Regions from separate parts of the Streptacidiphilus sp. MAP12-20 genome, predicted to be linked through region 1. Evidence: riboswitches for the same ligand, from Rfam matches in the RefSeq annotation. Region 1 holds a riboswitch; each other region holds the start of a gene.
The links. A riboswitch is a leader RNA that binds a small molecule or an ion and turns the genes downstream of it on or off. The one in region 1 is predicted to bind cyclic di-AMP.

Region 1 (3,200 bases):
CTACCAGCCCACGGCGGAGGGGCTGAAGAAGCTGGACTGACGGGGCGTCCGTCCGTCCGTTCCCGGGGCGGCCGGGCGCTACCGCCGCCGCGAGGTGAACGGCAGCAGCGCCGGAACCCGGCGGCGGTAGGCGGCGTACTGCTCGCCGAACTCCGCCGCCATCAGCCGGTCCTCGACGCGCACCCGGTGCAGCAGCCACGGCACGCTGACGGCGGCGATCAGCACCCAGACGCCGAAGCCGTCGGCGAGCATGCCGCCGAGCACGACGCCGAGGAAGCCCGTGTAGATGGGATGCCGGACATAGCCATAGGGGCCGTTGGTCCGCAGTTCGTGCCGCTCCTGCACCAGCGGCACGCTCGCCCACATGGTGCCGAGCACCCACCTCGCCCAGACCAGCAGAGCCGTCGACGCCACGACGACCACGACGCCGACCACGGCGAGCAGCGGCTGCCAGTACTCCAGATGCCGCCAGAACGGCCCCCGCCCGCCGCCGCTCAGCGCGAGGACCACGCCCACCCCCGCGATCAGGCCCAGCCGCGCGGGCAGCGACCCGCGCACGCCCGCCAGCCAACGGCGCAGCCCGCCCGACTTTCGCGCCCCGAAGTACAGCGCGCCCACGAGCCACGTCACCGCGAACACCGCCAGGCAACCCGCCACCACGTCACGCACCGCTGTCTCCATCGCGCTCATGCCCCCAGGCTCGCTGAGCGCGCTTCCTCGGTCCACCACCCTGGGGTGGACGGCGCGGTGGACGGCTGGGTGGAGAGGGTGTCCGATTGGCGTGGTCCGGTAGGAATTCGGTCAGGATCTGACCCATCAGATATTGCTATGGTCACGATCGGACAACTAGGGTCGGGGCCGAACCGTTGCGACGTCGATCGCCCGAAGGCCGGGCGACCGCGACGGAACCGCCGAGTCTGACGAGGCGGCAGGGCCGACCCCGGCCGGGCCGCTGAATCGGAGCCGGGGAACCATTTTCCTCGGGGTGAATCGGCATCAGGTCGGTCGAAGTGGGGCCGTGAGATGTCGTAGGGCCAACTTCCGGCCCGAACCCGTCAGCTCACCCGGTAGGCGGACGTAGGAAGAAGGAGTCCGCCCGAGTGGCGTCCCACCGCCGTCCCGCCGCGCCGAGCCGCAACCGCGCCCGGATATCCATGATCACCGCTGTCGCCGCGACCGGGGTCGCCCTCACCACGCAGTCCTCCAGCGCCGCGCCCACCCCGACGACGGGGCAGTTGAAGGCCCAGCTGGACCAGCTCAACAACCAGGCCGACAAGGCGGTCCAGGCCTACGACCAGGTGCAGGAGCGGGCGCAGGGGCTGGAGCAGAAGGCCGCGCTGCTGCAGGACCAGATTTCCCGGCACCAGGCGAAGGTGAACGAGCTCATCGCGTCGGTCAGCTCGATCGCGCAGTCGCAGTACGAGAACGGCTCCGTCGACCCGACGGTGCAGCTGATGCTCACCGCCGACCCCGGCCAGTACCTGGACAAGGCGTCCGCGATGGACCAGGTGACGGGCAGCCAGCTCGCGCAGCTCGACGCCCTGCGGTCCGAGGAGCAGACACTCTCCAAGGAGAAGGCCCAGGCGGAGGCGGCCCTCCAGGCACTGGACGCCACCACCCGCGAGGCCGCCGCCGCGAAGGCCGCCGCGGACGAGAAGGTCAAGAAGACCCAACAACTGCTCAACTCGCTGACCGCGCGGCAGCTCTCCGCGGTGACGGGCGGCGGTGGCGGGATCAGCGGCGGCCACGGCTACGGGTCGACGGCGAACCTCGGCAACGCCCAGCCGGGCGACTCGATCGAGGCAGCCGCGTTCCGTGCCGCGCAGTCCCGGATCGGCGACCCGTACCTGAGGGGCGCGACCGGCCCGCACGAGTTCGACTGCTCCGGCCTGATGATGTGGTCCTACGCCCAGGCCGGCTACCAGCTCGGCCGCACCACCTGGGACCAGGTCAACTACGGCACGCCGGTGACCTCCACGGCGAACCTCCAGGTGGGCGACCTGGTCTTCTTCAACGGCGGCGAGCACGTCGGCATGTACGCGGGCAACGGCATCATCCTGCACGCCCCGCACACCGGCGCGTACGTGCGCTACGAGCCGATGGCGCAGATCGGTTCGATCTACGCGATGCGGCACATCTAGCGGTGCACGCGCTGTAGTTGCACGTCCAGGGGCGCGAGGCTCTGCTCGATTGACTGCGTGCGCGAGAAACCACCGTGTGCGGATGGCCCTGCTCGTTCGGCCTGCCACGTTGGTGGGTGGGTGGGTGGCTTGTCGCGCAGGCAGTTCATCGAGCAGAGCCTCGCGCCCCTGGAGTTGCCTCCACCTGAGGCCCGCACGGGTTCAGCGCCGGGCGAGGAGGACCGTCGCGTCGTCGTGGCGTTTGCCGCGGAACGAGCCGTCCGGCATCGCGAGTTCGGCCTTGCGGACGGCGGCGAGCGCGTGGGCGGGTCCGTCGGTGGTGAGGGCGTCGAGGAGTTCGGTCCAGGTCCAGCCGTAGCGTTCGACCAGACGGCTGACGCCGTCCGTCATCGCCGCCACCTCCCGGACGGTGGCCAGCGGGAAGGAGGCGGTCACGGCCTGCTCCGCCGCCTCCGGGCGGGTGGAGGCGACCCAGAACCCGCCGGGGGCGTTGCGAAGCGCGCTCACCGACTCGCGGTCGTAGGCGGGCAGGCGGTCGATCCTGTTGTCCTCGATCAGTTCCACCCGGCCGTCGGCGCTGCGCACGACGATGGGGGAGTCCGCCAGGACCAGGCAGTCCAGCCGGTCCGCGACGGCGTCCGCGCGGAACAGGGCGACCGTCGCGGACGGGCTGTCGCGGTTCTCCAGGTCGCATTCGGGGTGCAGATCCCGCGTGCGCAGGATGGCCTGCCGCAGGATCTCCGGGAGCGGCTCGCCCGGATGCGTCAGCAGGAACTGCGCGAGTTGCGCGCCGAGACGGGCGACGAACCACGGCACGTCGTGGACGCAGCCGGTCGGCAGGCCGCTGGGCGTCGCGCCGTCGAGGACGGCGGCGAATCCCGGCCCGGCCAGCACGAAGTCCTCGTTGGCGGCGGCGTCCGGGCTCGGCTCGCAGACGTAGCTGATCTCCACGGTGGGTCCTCGGGCCTTCCTTGTCGGGGTGGCGGGCGGCGAACCCGCATATGCGATCTTCTCCGATCATGCCGCGAGTGGCCCCGGGGACACGGGAGGCTTCTCTAC
Region 2 (3,200 bases), on a different contig from region 1:
CGATCTCGTCGGCTTCGCCTCCTACGTACGCGACGACGAGCGCGTCATCTACCAGCACACCGTCGTCGGCCCCGCCTATGAGGGTCTGGGCATCGGCGGGCTGCTGGCGCGCGCCGCGATCGAGGACGGGATCGGCCGGGGCATCAAGGTCAAGGCGACCTGCCCGTTCATCAAGGCCTGGCTGACACGACACCCGGAGTACCAGGACAAGTTGTCCGGTACCCCGGGTGTGTGAGGGGGAGAGAACCCGTTCGTAAAGCGGTCGATCAGCGGCCGATCAGCGGTCGACCGGGGTGATCATCAGGCGACGCGACCCGCGAAGTCCGGGGTGTAGTTGCTGATGGTCTCCCACTTGACGCCGGAGCTCGGGTTGGCGGCCTCGACGAACTTGCCCGCGCCGACGTAGATCGCGACGTGGTAAGTGCCGGCGGCGGTGCCGTCGTTGGACCAGAACAGCAGGTCGCCCGGCTGCAGCTGGTCGAGCGAGACGCGGGTGGTGGCCGCGGCCTGCTCCTCGCTGGTGCGCGGGAGCGAGACGCCGGCCTGCTGGTAGGCGGCCTGGACCAGACCGGAGCAGTCCCACGTGTTCGGGCCGGTACCGCCGTAGACGTAGGAGTCGCCGACGTGCGACTCCGCGAAGGAGATCGCGGCGCCGATGCCGGAGCTGCTGGCGCTGGACGTCGTCGACGAGGCGTTGGTCGCCGTGGTGGCGGTGCTCGACGAGCCGTTGGACGCCGAGCTGTCGGACGACGAGGACTGGGTCGCCGTGTCCGAGGAGCTGGAGGAGGTGGACGCCGAGGAGGCGCTGCCGCCGAGGACCAGGTGCTGGCCCGGGTAGATCCAGTCGGGACCCGAGGTCAGGGTCGACTTGTTCAGCTGGTACAGACGCTGCCAGCCACCGGAGACCTTCTCCTTCTGCGCGATGGTGGACAGCCAGTCGCCGGCCTGCACGGTGTAGCTGCCGGAGGTGGCGGCCGGGGTGCTGGTGGTCGGCGTGCTGGTGCTCGCGGCCGAGGAGCTGCCGGAGTCCGAGCTCTCGCTGTCGCTGCTGGAGGAGCCGCTCGTCGAGGAAGACGCGCTCGAGGAAGACGCGCTGCTCGAAGAGCTGCTGGACGAGCCGGAGGTGTTCAGCTGCGGCGAGCCGCCGCCCTGGCTCAGACCGGCCTGCGGGCCGCAGACGGGCCAGGCGCTCGGGCCCTGGCTGGCCAGGACCTTCTCGGCGGTGGCGATCTGCTGGTCCTTGGTGGCCAGGTCGGCGCGGGAGGCGTACTGCTGGCCGCCGTAGGCGTCCCAGGTGGACTGGTCGAACTGGAGGCCGCCGTAGTAGCCGTTGCCGGTGTTGATCGACCAGTTGCCGGTGCTCTCGCACTGGGCGACGGCGTCCCAGGTGGAGACGGTGGCGGCGTGTGCGCCGGTCGCGGTGACCAGCGGGAGGGCCATGCCGGCGCCGGTCAGACCGACGGTGGCGAGCAGGCGCTTCGAGGTGCGGCGGGCGATTTTGGGCGCGCGGTGGCGACCAGTGCCGTTGGACAGCATGAAGTGGGGTCCTCTCCCACGCCTGCGAGGTGAGCTGTCGGGTTCGGGCTGGAGTTGCCCGGCCGTGCTGTGTCACGGCTTCACCCCAAGCCGCGAGCGCTGAGCTCGCGGCGACTTACCTGGGTCCCCCGCTCCTGCCGTGAATGCGTCGGGTGACGTCTGACATGACCGGCGGCAGGACTCGGCGTTCCGGAGATGTCAGTTCCGCTTAAGTGCGGATGACGGCGACCGTAGGCAGGTCCGGCCTGAAACCTCAAGCCGCCAAGACGCCGATGAGACGTCTGTCACGTAGTCACTTCATGATTCACAGCTAGGCGGAGGCGAAATGCCCGAATTAGCACCCTGCTTTGAAGGCATTCAGTTGATATGTCCGTTTGACTACGCTTCGGCCACCGTCATCATGCTCACACTCGCACTCACCCCAGCCGGGTGAGCTTCTCGCCGAACCCGGGCGCGTTCAGGTTCGACTGCAGCGCCACCGGAATCGTCTGCGCGCTCGCTCCGCTGCCGACGACGAGGTCGGCGACGATCGTCCCGGCCGCCGCGCTGTGCGGGAGGCTCGCGCCCGCCTGCGGCTTCAGCGAGACGTCGACCGAGAGCCCGCTCCAGCCGGCGACGGAGACGTCCTGGGTCGCCACGACGGGCGTCCTGCCGCCGAGCCCGTCGTCCACGTAACCGACGACGTCGCCCTTCTTGGCGAGCACGTGCGACTGCAGCGCACCCTCGGCGCTGACGATCAACTTCTTGCTCTTCTCCAGCACCTGCGGCAGCCAGCCGCCGCCGTTCCCACCGACGGCAGGCTGGCTCAGCACGACGCCGTAGAGGGTCTCGGTGGTGTCGCCGACCTTCTGCTGCGCCGCCCACATCAGGTTGCCGAGCGCGGCACTGCTGGTGCCGGTCTTGACGCCGATGACGCCGTTCTTCAGCAGAAGAGCGTTGTTGTTCTGGGTCAGGCCGTTCTCCGGCGGCGTGAAGGACGCGGTGCCGACGATCTCCCGGAAGACCGGGTCGGCCATGGCCGCCTTGGCCAGCCTGAGCTGGTCGTTGGCAGTGCTCTTGGTGGTGCCGTTCAGACCGCTGGGGTCCGTGTACGTGGTCTTGCTCATGCCGAGCTCGGCGGCCGTGGCCTGCATCTTCTGAACGAAGGCGTCCTGGCTGCCCGCGTCCCAGCGGCCCAGCAGACGAGCAATGTTGTTGGCCGAGGGGATCAGCAGCATCTGCAGCGCCTGATACTCGGTCAGCTTCTCGCCCGCCGAGACCTTCATCACCGACTCGCCGCCGGCGGTGCCGGTGGTGTAGTCGTTCACCGCCTGCTGGTCGACGGTCAGGGTCGGGCCCTGCTCGCCCTTCTTGAGCGGCTTGTCGCGGAGTACGAGATAGGCCGTCATGACCTTGGTGACACTCGCGAGCGGCACCGGGTTGTCGCTGCCGCTGTGGCCCATCACCCCGAGTCCGGGAACCTCGACGGCGGCCTGGCCCTTGACCGGCCAGTCGAGCCCCGGCGCCCCGCCGTCGAAGGCGAAGCTCGACGCGGCGGTCATCGTGAGCTTGGGCGCCGGCAGCGGGCGCAGCAGCTGCACCGCGCCGAGGACCACCACGAGCACGAGCAGCAGCGTGCCCCAGAGGCGGACGCGGCGCAGCGCGATCCGGGCCGGGGTCATCGG
Region 3 (3,200 bases), on a different contig from region 1:
GTCAGGATGATTTCCAGGACAGCGGGATGGGTAACCTGTAAATCTGACGACTAGACAGGTTCCGGTTCCCGCAAGGGGCGTAGGCTGCAGACGAGGGGGTTTGCGATGGCCTCGAAAGGTGTACGGGAGCGACTCGCGCAGCGGATCGCCGCAGGCGAGTGGCAGCCGGGCGAGTCGCTCCCCTCAGCGGAGGCGCTGGCCGTCCAGTTGGACGTCTCCCGGGTCACGGTGCACAAGGCGCTCACCGCGCTGGCACGGGACGGCCTTCTCCTGACCCGCCCGGGCAAGCGCGCCGTGCTGACCGGCGTCCGCTCCCGGCCGGCAGACTTCGGCCCGGACGGGGGTGCGGCAGCCGAGCCATGGGCGGAGGGCGCGGTGGACATACTCGACCGCCACCTCGGCGGGGCGCTGCGCACCGGCCGGCTCCACGTCGACGTGCTCTGCGTGACCGCCGAGTCCTTCGTGACGGCGCTCCAGCGTCAGTTGATCGGCCTGCGGGCGCGTCGCGAGCCGGTGTTGACCGAGTTCCGGATCCGTTTGCTCTTTTGCGACTTCACAGCACTGCCGACCTTCCCACGGGTACTCGGCGACCCGGACGACCTGCGTCCGCTCGAACGGCTCCGCCGTGTCGCGCATGACCAGGTGACCTCGCTCCGCACGGCGGCCTACTCGCTGCAGACCTACCAACTGGTCACCGCCGAGCCCGGGATCGAAGTGAGGACCATCCCCTTCCCCCCGATGTCCAAGCTCTACGTGCTCAACGAGGACGAGGTGCTGGAGGGCCGGTACCAGCTGATCGAGAGGTCGGTCGACGTCGGCGGCCACCGGGAGATCCTGGACGACCTGGCCGGACTGAGCAGCCGTCTGTTCGTCCGCCGCCGCCACGCCCTGGCGAACCACGTGGACTCGGCCTACGTCGACGCGGCCGGCGAATTCTTCGAATCCTGGTGGACCAAAGCGAGCCCTTACGCCGTCGGCGTCACTCTGGATCGGGCCCAGGGCGTTTGACGGTCGGTCAGTGTCGCACGGGTCGGGGCGCGGCCGTCGGATAACGCGCAGGTAACGGACGTCACATCAGTAGCTGGACGGTGTCTGCCGCCCTCGAAGAAGGCCAGGTCAGGCCCGATGCAGACGCGCCTCGGGCGGGTGTCGTGCCGCGTGTCGGGGTTTGTGAATCATCTGACGATCTGCCTAGCCTCCAGGCAGTTCGCGTAAGCGGACACCGCCTCGCGGGACGCCGAGTCCTGTCCACCGCGAGGCGGCGACGACGAGTTGACGAACGGACAGGAGCGGGGGACCCAGGAAGTCGCCGTTCACGCGGATGCGCGGACGGCTTGGGGTGAAGACGCGTGAGCGTCCGGGCCAGCCTCTACGGCCCGAACCCGACAGCTCACCTCGCAGGCGTCGCAGAGGGAATCCTTCATGCTCCTTTCCGGTACCGGTCGTCATCGTCGTATCCGTGTCAACAAGGCCAAGGCGCTCGTCGCCACCACCGGCGTCGCCGGCGCGGCCGTCGCCCTGCCGTTCGTCGGAGCGAGCAGCGCGAGCGCCGCGTCCGTCTCCACCTGGGACAAGGTCGCCCAGTGCGAGAGTGGCGGGGACTGGTCGATCAACACCGGCAACGGCTATTACGGCGGGCTGCAGTTCTCCGCCGGCACCTGGCGTGCCTACGGCGGCGGCGCGTACGCCTCGACCGCCGACCAGGCGAGCAAGGGTCAGCAGATCTCGATCGCCGAGAAGGTGCTGGCCGGTCAAGGCCCCGGCGCGTGGCCGGTCTGCGGGGCGCAAGCCGGTCTGAGCGCCGGCGGTGCGCCCGCCTCCGTGGACACTTCCACCAAGTCCGGCTCCTCCGGCACGTCGCACACCCGGCAGGCCGCGCCGAAGCAGAAGGCGCCCAAGCACGCCGCGCCGCAGCACCAGAGCGCTCCGGCGCAGCGCGGTCCGTCCACGACCGGCAACTACACCGTCAAGGCGGGCGACACCCTCTCCGGCATCGCCGCGAGCCACGACGTGGCGGGCGGCTGGCACAAGCTGTACGCGGAGAACCGCTCCACCATTGGGGGTAACCCGAATCTGATCTACGTCGGTGAGAAGCTCGTCGTGAAGTAGTCGCGAAGTTCGAACGGCCATGAGCGAGAAGCCCCTACCCGTCGGTAGGGGCTTCCTGCCGTTTTCGCCAGAAGTCCGTCAGTCAAGACAGGGCAAAGGTCCTGAGTGGTCCGGGCCCCGACACGGGCTACGCTCTGTGCGTAACAACCCGCATCCCCCTGAGGAGACAGTTGTGCCGTCGATCGACGTCGTCGTAGCCCGGGAGATCCTCGACTCACGAGGCAACCCCACCGTCGAGGTCGAGGTCGGCCTTGACGACGGCAGCACCGGCCGCGCTGCCGTGCCGTCCGGCGCCTCCACCGGCGCCTTCGAGGCCCTGGAGCTGCGTGACGGTGACAAGTCCCGTTACGGCGGCAAGGGCGTGGAGAAGGCCGTTCTCGCCGTCATCGAGCAGATCGGCCCGGAGCTCGTCGGCTACGACGCCACCGAGCAGCGGCTGATCGACCAGGCGATGCTCGACCTGGACGCCACCGCCGACAAGTCCTCGCTGGGCGCCAACGCGATCCTCGGCGTCTCGCTCGCTGTCGCGCACGCCGCGTCCGAGGCCAGCGACCTCCCGCTCTTCCGTTACCTGGGCGGCCCCAACGCCCACGTGCTGCCGGTCCCGATGATGAACATCCTCAACGGCGGTTCGCACGCGGACTCCAACGTGGACATCCAGGAGTTCATGATCGCGCCGATCGGCGCGGAGTCCTTCTCCGAGGCGCTGCGCTGGGGCGTCGAGGTCTACCACCAGCTCAAGGGCGTGCTGAAGGCCCGCGGCCTCTCCACCGGTCTGGGCGACGAGGGCGGCTTCGCGCCGAACCTCGACTCCAACCGCGAGGCGCTGGACCTGATCGTCGAGGCGATCAAGGGCGCCGGCTACACCCCCGGCCGCGACATCGCGCTCGCCCTGGACGTCGCCGCCTCCGAGTTCTTCAAGGACGGCGCCTACCAGTTCGAGGGCAAGTCCCGCACCGCCGCCGAGATGAGCGCCTACTACGGCGAGCTCGTCGCCGCGTACCCGCTGGTCTCCATCGAGGACCCGCTGTTCGAGGACGACTGGGACGGCTGGAAGACCATCACCGCCGAGCTCGGCGACAAGGTCCAGC
Region 4 (3,200 bases), on a different contig from region 1:
AACCGGGGCCGACACGCCTCGAAGGGACTCACCGCCGCACGCCCGTCCGAGTGAACGGCTGGACCAGGAACGGAGCAGCAACACGAGAGCCCGCCGTCGACAGGTCGACGGCGGGCTCTCGCGGAAGAGCGCGTGCTCAGATGTGGCGCATCGCGTAGACGGAGCCGATCCAGCTCATCTGCTCGAACTTGACGACGGTTCCGGTGTGCGGTGCGTGCAGCACCATGCCGTTGCCGGCGTACATGCCGACGTGCGAGTTGCCGTTGAAGAAGACCAGGTCGCCCACCTGCAGGTCGGCCTCGGAGGCCACCGGGGTGCCGGAGTTGATCTGGTCGTAGGTGCTGCGGCCGATGGAGACGCCGGCCTGGGCGTAGGCCCACTCCATGAGACCGGAACAGTCGAACTCGTTCGGGCCGGTGGCGCCCCAGACGTAGTTGTCGCCGAGACGCGTCTGCGCGGCGGCGAAGGCGGCGGCCTCGACGCTGTTGCCCGCCTTGGCGCTGCCGAGGTTGGGCCGACCGGTCGAGCCCGTGCCGCGGCTGGCGGCGGTGCTGCCCTGGTTGCCGGCGGCGGCGAGAGCGGCCTTCTGGGCGGCGGTCATCGAGTCGAGCAGCGACTGCGCCGCAGCGATCTTCTTCTGGACCTCGGCCTTGTTGGCGGCCAGCTGCTTGTTGGTGGCCTCGATCTGCTGGAGCGTCTGCTCCGCCGTGGCCTTCTCCGAGTCGAGCGTGTGCTGCTCGCTCTGGAGCGCCTTGATCTCGGTCGCCTGGTTGTCCGTGATCTGACCGAGCGAGGACGCCTGGTTCAGGTACTGGTCCGGCGTCGACGAGAGAAGCAACTGCACGGTCGGGTCGACGGAGCCGTTGGCGTACTGGGCGTTCGCGACCTGGCCCAGGGCGTCCATCTTGGTGTTCACGGCCGCCTGGGAGCGCGCGATCTGGTCCTGCAGCGTGTTGACCGCGGCCTGCTGGGTCTTCAGCTGGGCCTGGGCCGCGTCGTACTTCTGGATCGCCTGGTCGGACTCGGTGTTCAGCTGCTGGAGCTGAGCCCTGAGCTGGTCCGTGGTCGGCTTCGGCGCGGCCTGCGCGCTCTGCGCGGACACCGCGACAGCGGTGGCGGCGGCGGCCGTCAGCACGGATATGCGCGCACGACTGGGGGACTTGGGACGACGATGGGACGCCACGAAGGCGAGCTCCTTCTTCCTACGTCCGCCTACCGGGTGAGCTGACGGGTTCGGGCCAGGAAGTCGGCCCTACGACGCCTCACGGACCCGGGATCGCACCGGGCCGTCCTGGCGTCGATTCACCCCGGGGGAATTGGTTCCCCGGCTCCGACTCGACGGCTTCCCCAGTACGGGCTCCGCACGTCTCCGTGGTCGGCCCTGCCGCTTCGTCGAACTCGACGGTAACCTCCGCTGCCGCCCGGGTTGGGCGAACGACCGCACGGTGGTTCAGGCCATGACCCTAGTAACCCAACCGTGATCGGTTCAAATCCTTGTCAGTAAAAACTCTCATCACTTTCGACGACTCGTCAGCTCATGGACGCTCTGTAGTCACAACATGACCGGACGCCGACGACATGGTGGTCAAATCGGTCATTCGCGCACCAGGAGTCACTTGCGTGTGAGCTGACTCACAGAGCCGTCGGCGTGTCAGATCCGACGGATCGCCACAATGCCGCCGAAGTAGGACATCGGCTGCACCGTGACGTCGTAGCCGTACTGCGGGGCGTTGAGCAGCATCCCGTTGCCGGCGTAGAGGCCGACGTGCGCGCCGCTCTCCATCACGATGATGTCACCGGGCTTCGCGTCCGCCAGGCTCGGCACGTAACTGCCCACCGACTCATCCGCGTAGGAGGAGTGCGGCAGCGAGACGCCCGCCTGGGCGTAGGCCCACATCACCATGCCCGAGCAGTCCATGCCTGCCGGGGTGGAGCCGCCCCACAGGTAGGGCGTCCTGCCTATGCGGCTCATCGCCGCCTCCATCGCCGTACGCGCGGCCGCGGATATGCCACTGAGGTCGATGTGTCCGCTGTAGCTGCCGCCGGAGGGGGTCGAGCCGTAGCCGCCACCACCGGTGACGGCCGCGCGCTGGGTCGGGGTGAGCGCGTCGAGGACCGACTGCGCGTGCTTGAGCTTGGCCAGCGCCTGCGTCTTCTGCGTGCTCATCTGCTGAAGCAGCGTCTGCTCCTGCGCGAGCTCGGCGGCGGCCTGGGCCTTCTCCCGGTTGAGCGTGGCCTGCTGGGCGACCAGCTGCTCCAGCGAACCGGTCTGGCTGGCGGTGAGCTCGCTCTCGGCCCCGGCCTTCTGCAGGAAGGTGCTCGGGTCGCTGGAGAGCATCAGCTGCACCGTCGGGTCGACCGCGCCCGTGGCGTACTGGGCGTTGGCGATCTGGCCGAGGTTGGCCAGCTCGTTGTTGACCTGCGCCTGCTGCCGGGCGATCTCGTCCTGAAGGATCGCCACCCGCGCCTGCAGCGCCTGCTGCTGGGTGTGCGCGTTGTTGTACTTCTCGGTGATGCCGGAGGCGGCCTTCTGGTCCGCGTCGACCTGCGCCTGCGCGTCCTTTGTCGAGATCGCCGGGGCCGCCTGGGCGGCGGTCTGGGCCGAGAGGGCCACGACGGTCGCCGCAGCTGCGGTCAGCACGGAGACGCGGGCACGGCTGGCCTGGCGAAGACGGCGGTGAGAAGCCACGACGAATGCAATCCCTTCACACGCGGAAACGCCCGCATGCACGAAGAGAGAACACGAGTACGGACGTTGAGAGCTGAGGATAGTGAGCCACGGGGCCTGTTGTCTCCCCCGGCAGCCCTCTCTCTTAACAAAGCCTCAAGATCGCAGCTCAGGATCGGATCAGGCGCCGCAGAAGCATCGTGGACGGAACGGGCCTTGCGCCCGATTTGCGTACTCCATCGGCGACTTCGCGGTCCGTGGAGACCACCACGACCGGCCGGCCCTCCGGCTCGGCGCGCACGAGTCGGCGGATCAGCTCGTCGGCCGTCTCGCCGGTCCGGCTGAACAGCACCCGGACCCCGCGCGGCGGCGGCGCCATCGGGATCGGCCCGTCCAGATCCTGCCCGTCGAACACACAGGTCACCTCGGCGCCGGTCTGCACCGCCAGCAGACCCAGACCACGCAGGAGTTGCTGCCGCTGCCGGTCCAGCGGCATGTCCGGCCAGCCGGTCTTGGTCACGTTGTAGCCGTC

Region 2: it holds a riboswitch for cyclic di-AMP, as region 1 does, so the genes downstream of both, ABIA32_RS25675 (transglycosylase family protein) here and ABIA32_RS32465 (NlpC/P60 family protein) in region 1, are expected to answer to the same signal.
Region 3: it holds a riboswitch for cyclic di-AMP, as region 1 does, so the genes downstream of both, ABIA32_RS25155 (transglycosylase family protein) here and ABIA32_RS32465 (NlpC/P60 family protein) in region 1, are expected to answer to the same signal.
Region 4: it holds a riboswitch for cyclic di-AMP, as region 1 does, so the genes downstream of both, ABIA32_RS13140 (NlpC/P60 family protein) here and ABIA32_RS32465 (NlpC/P60 family protein) in region 1, are expected to answer to the same signal.

Annotation. Positions count from the first base shown of each region.
Region 1 covers NZ_JBGCCK010000039.1:16,198-19,397, forward strand. Annotated here, with positions in the region: gene ABIA32_RS32455 (SDR family oxidoreductase) at 1-40, shown strand, start outside; gene ABIA32_RS32460 (isoprenylcysteine carboxylmethyltransferase family protein) at 79-690, opposite strand; cyclic di-AMP (ydaO/yuaA leader) riboswitch at 941-1,090, shown strand; gene ABIA32_RS32465 (NlpC/P60 family protein) at 1,101-2,141, shown strand; gene ABIA32_RS32470 (protein phosphatase 2C domain-containing protein) at 2,343-3,092, opposite strand.
Region 2 covers NZ_JBGCCK010000021.1:59,439-62,638, forward strand. Annotated here, with positions in the region: gene ABIA32_RS25670 (GNAT family N-acetyltransferase) at 1-235, shown strand, start outside; gene ABIA32_RS25675 (transglycosylase family protein) at 301-1,536, opposite strand; cyclic di-AMP (ydaO/yuaA leader) riboswitch at 1,543-1,697, opposite strand; gene ABIA32_RS25680 (D-alanyl-D-alanine carboxypeptidase family protein) at 1,953-3,200, opposite strand, start outside.
Region 3 covers NZ_JBGCCK010000020.1:95,065-98,264, reverse strand. Annotated here, with positions in the region: gene ABIA32_RS25160 (winged helix-turn-helix domain-containing protein) at 106-1,008, shown strand; cyclic di-AMP (ydaO/yuaA leader) riboswitch at 1,264-1,419, shown strand; gene ABIA32_RS25155 (transglycosylase family protein) at 1,423-2,109, shown strand; gene eno (phosphopyruvate hydratase) at 2,282-3,200, shown strand, end outside.
Region 4 covers NZ_JBGCCK010000008.1:152,280-155,479, reverse strand. Annotated here, with positions in the region: gene ABIA32_RS13140 (NlpC/P60 family protein) at 137-1,183, opposite strand; cyclic di-AMP (ydaO/yuaA leader) riboswitch at 1,194-1,351, opposite strand; gene ABIA32_RS13135 (NlpC/P60 family protein) at 1,652-2,689, opposite strand; gene ABIA32_RS13130 (NYN domain-containing protein) at 2,838-3,200, opposite strand, start outside.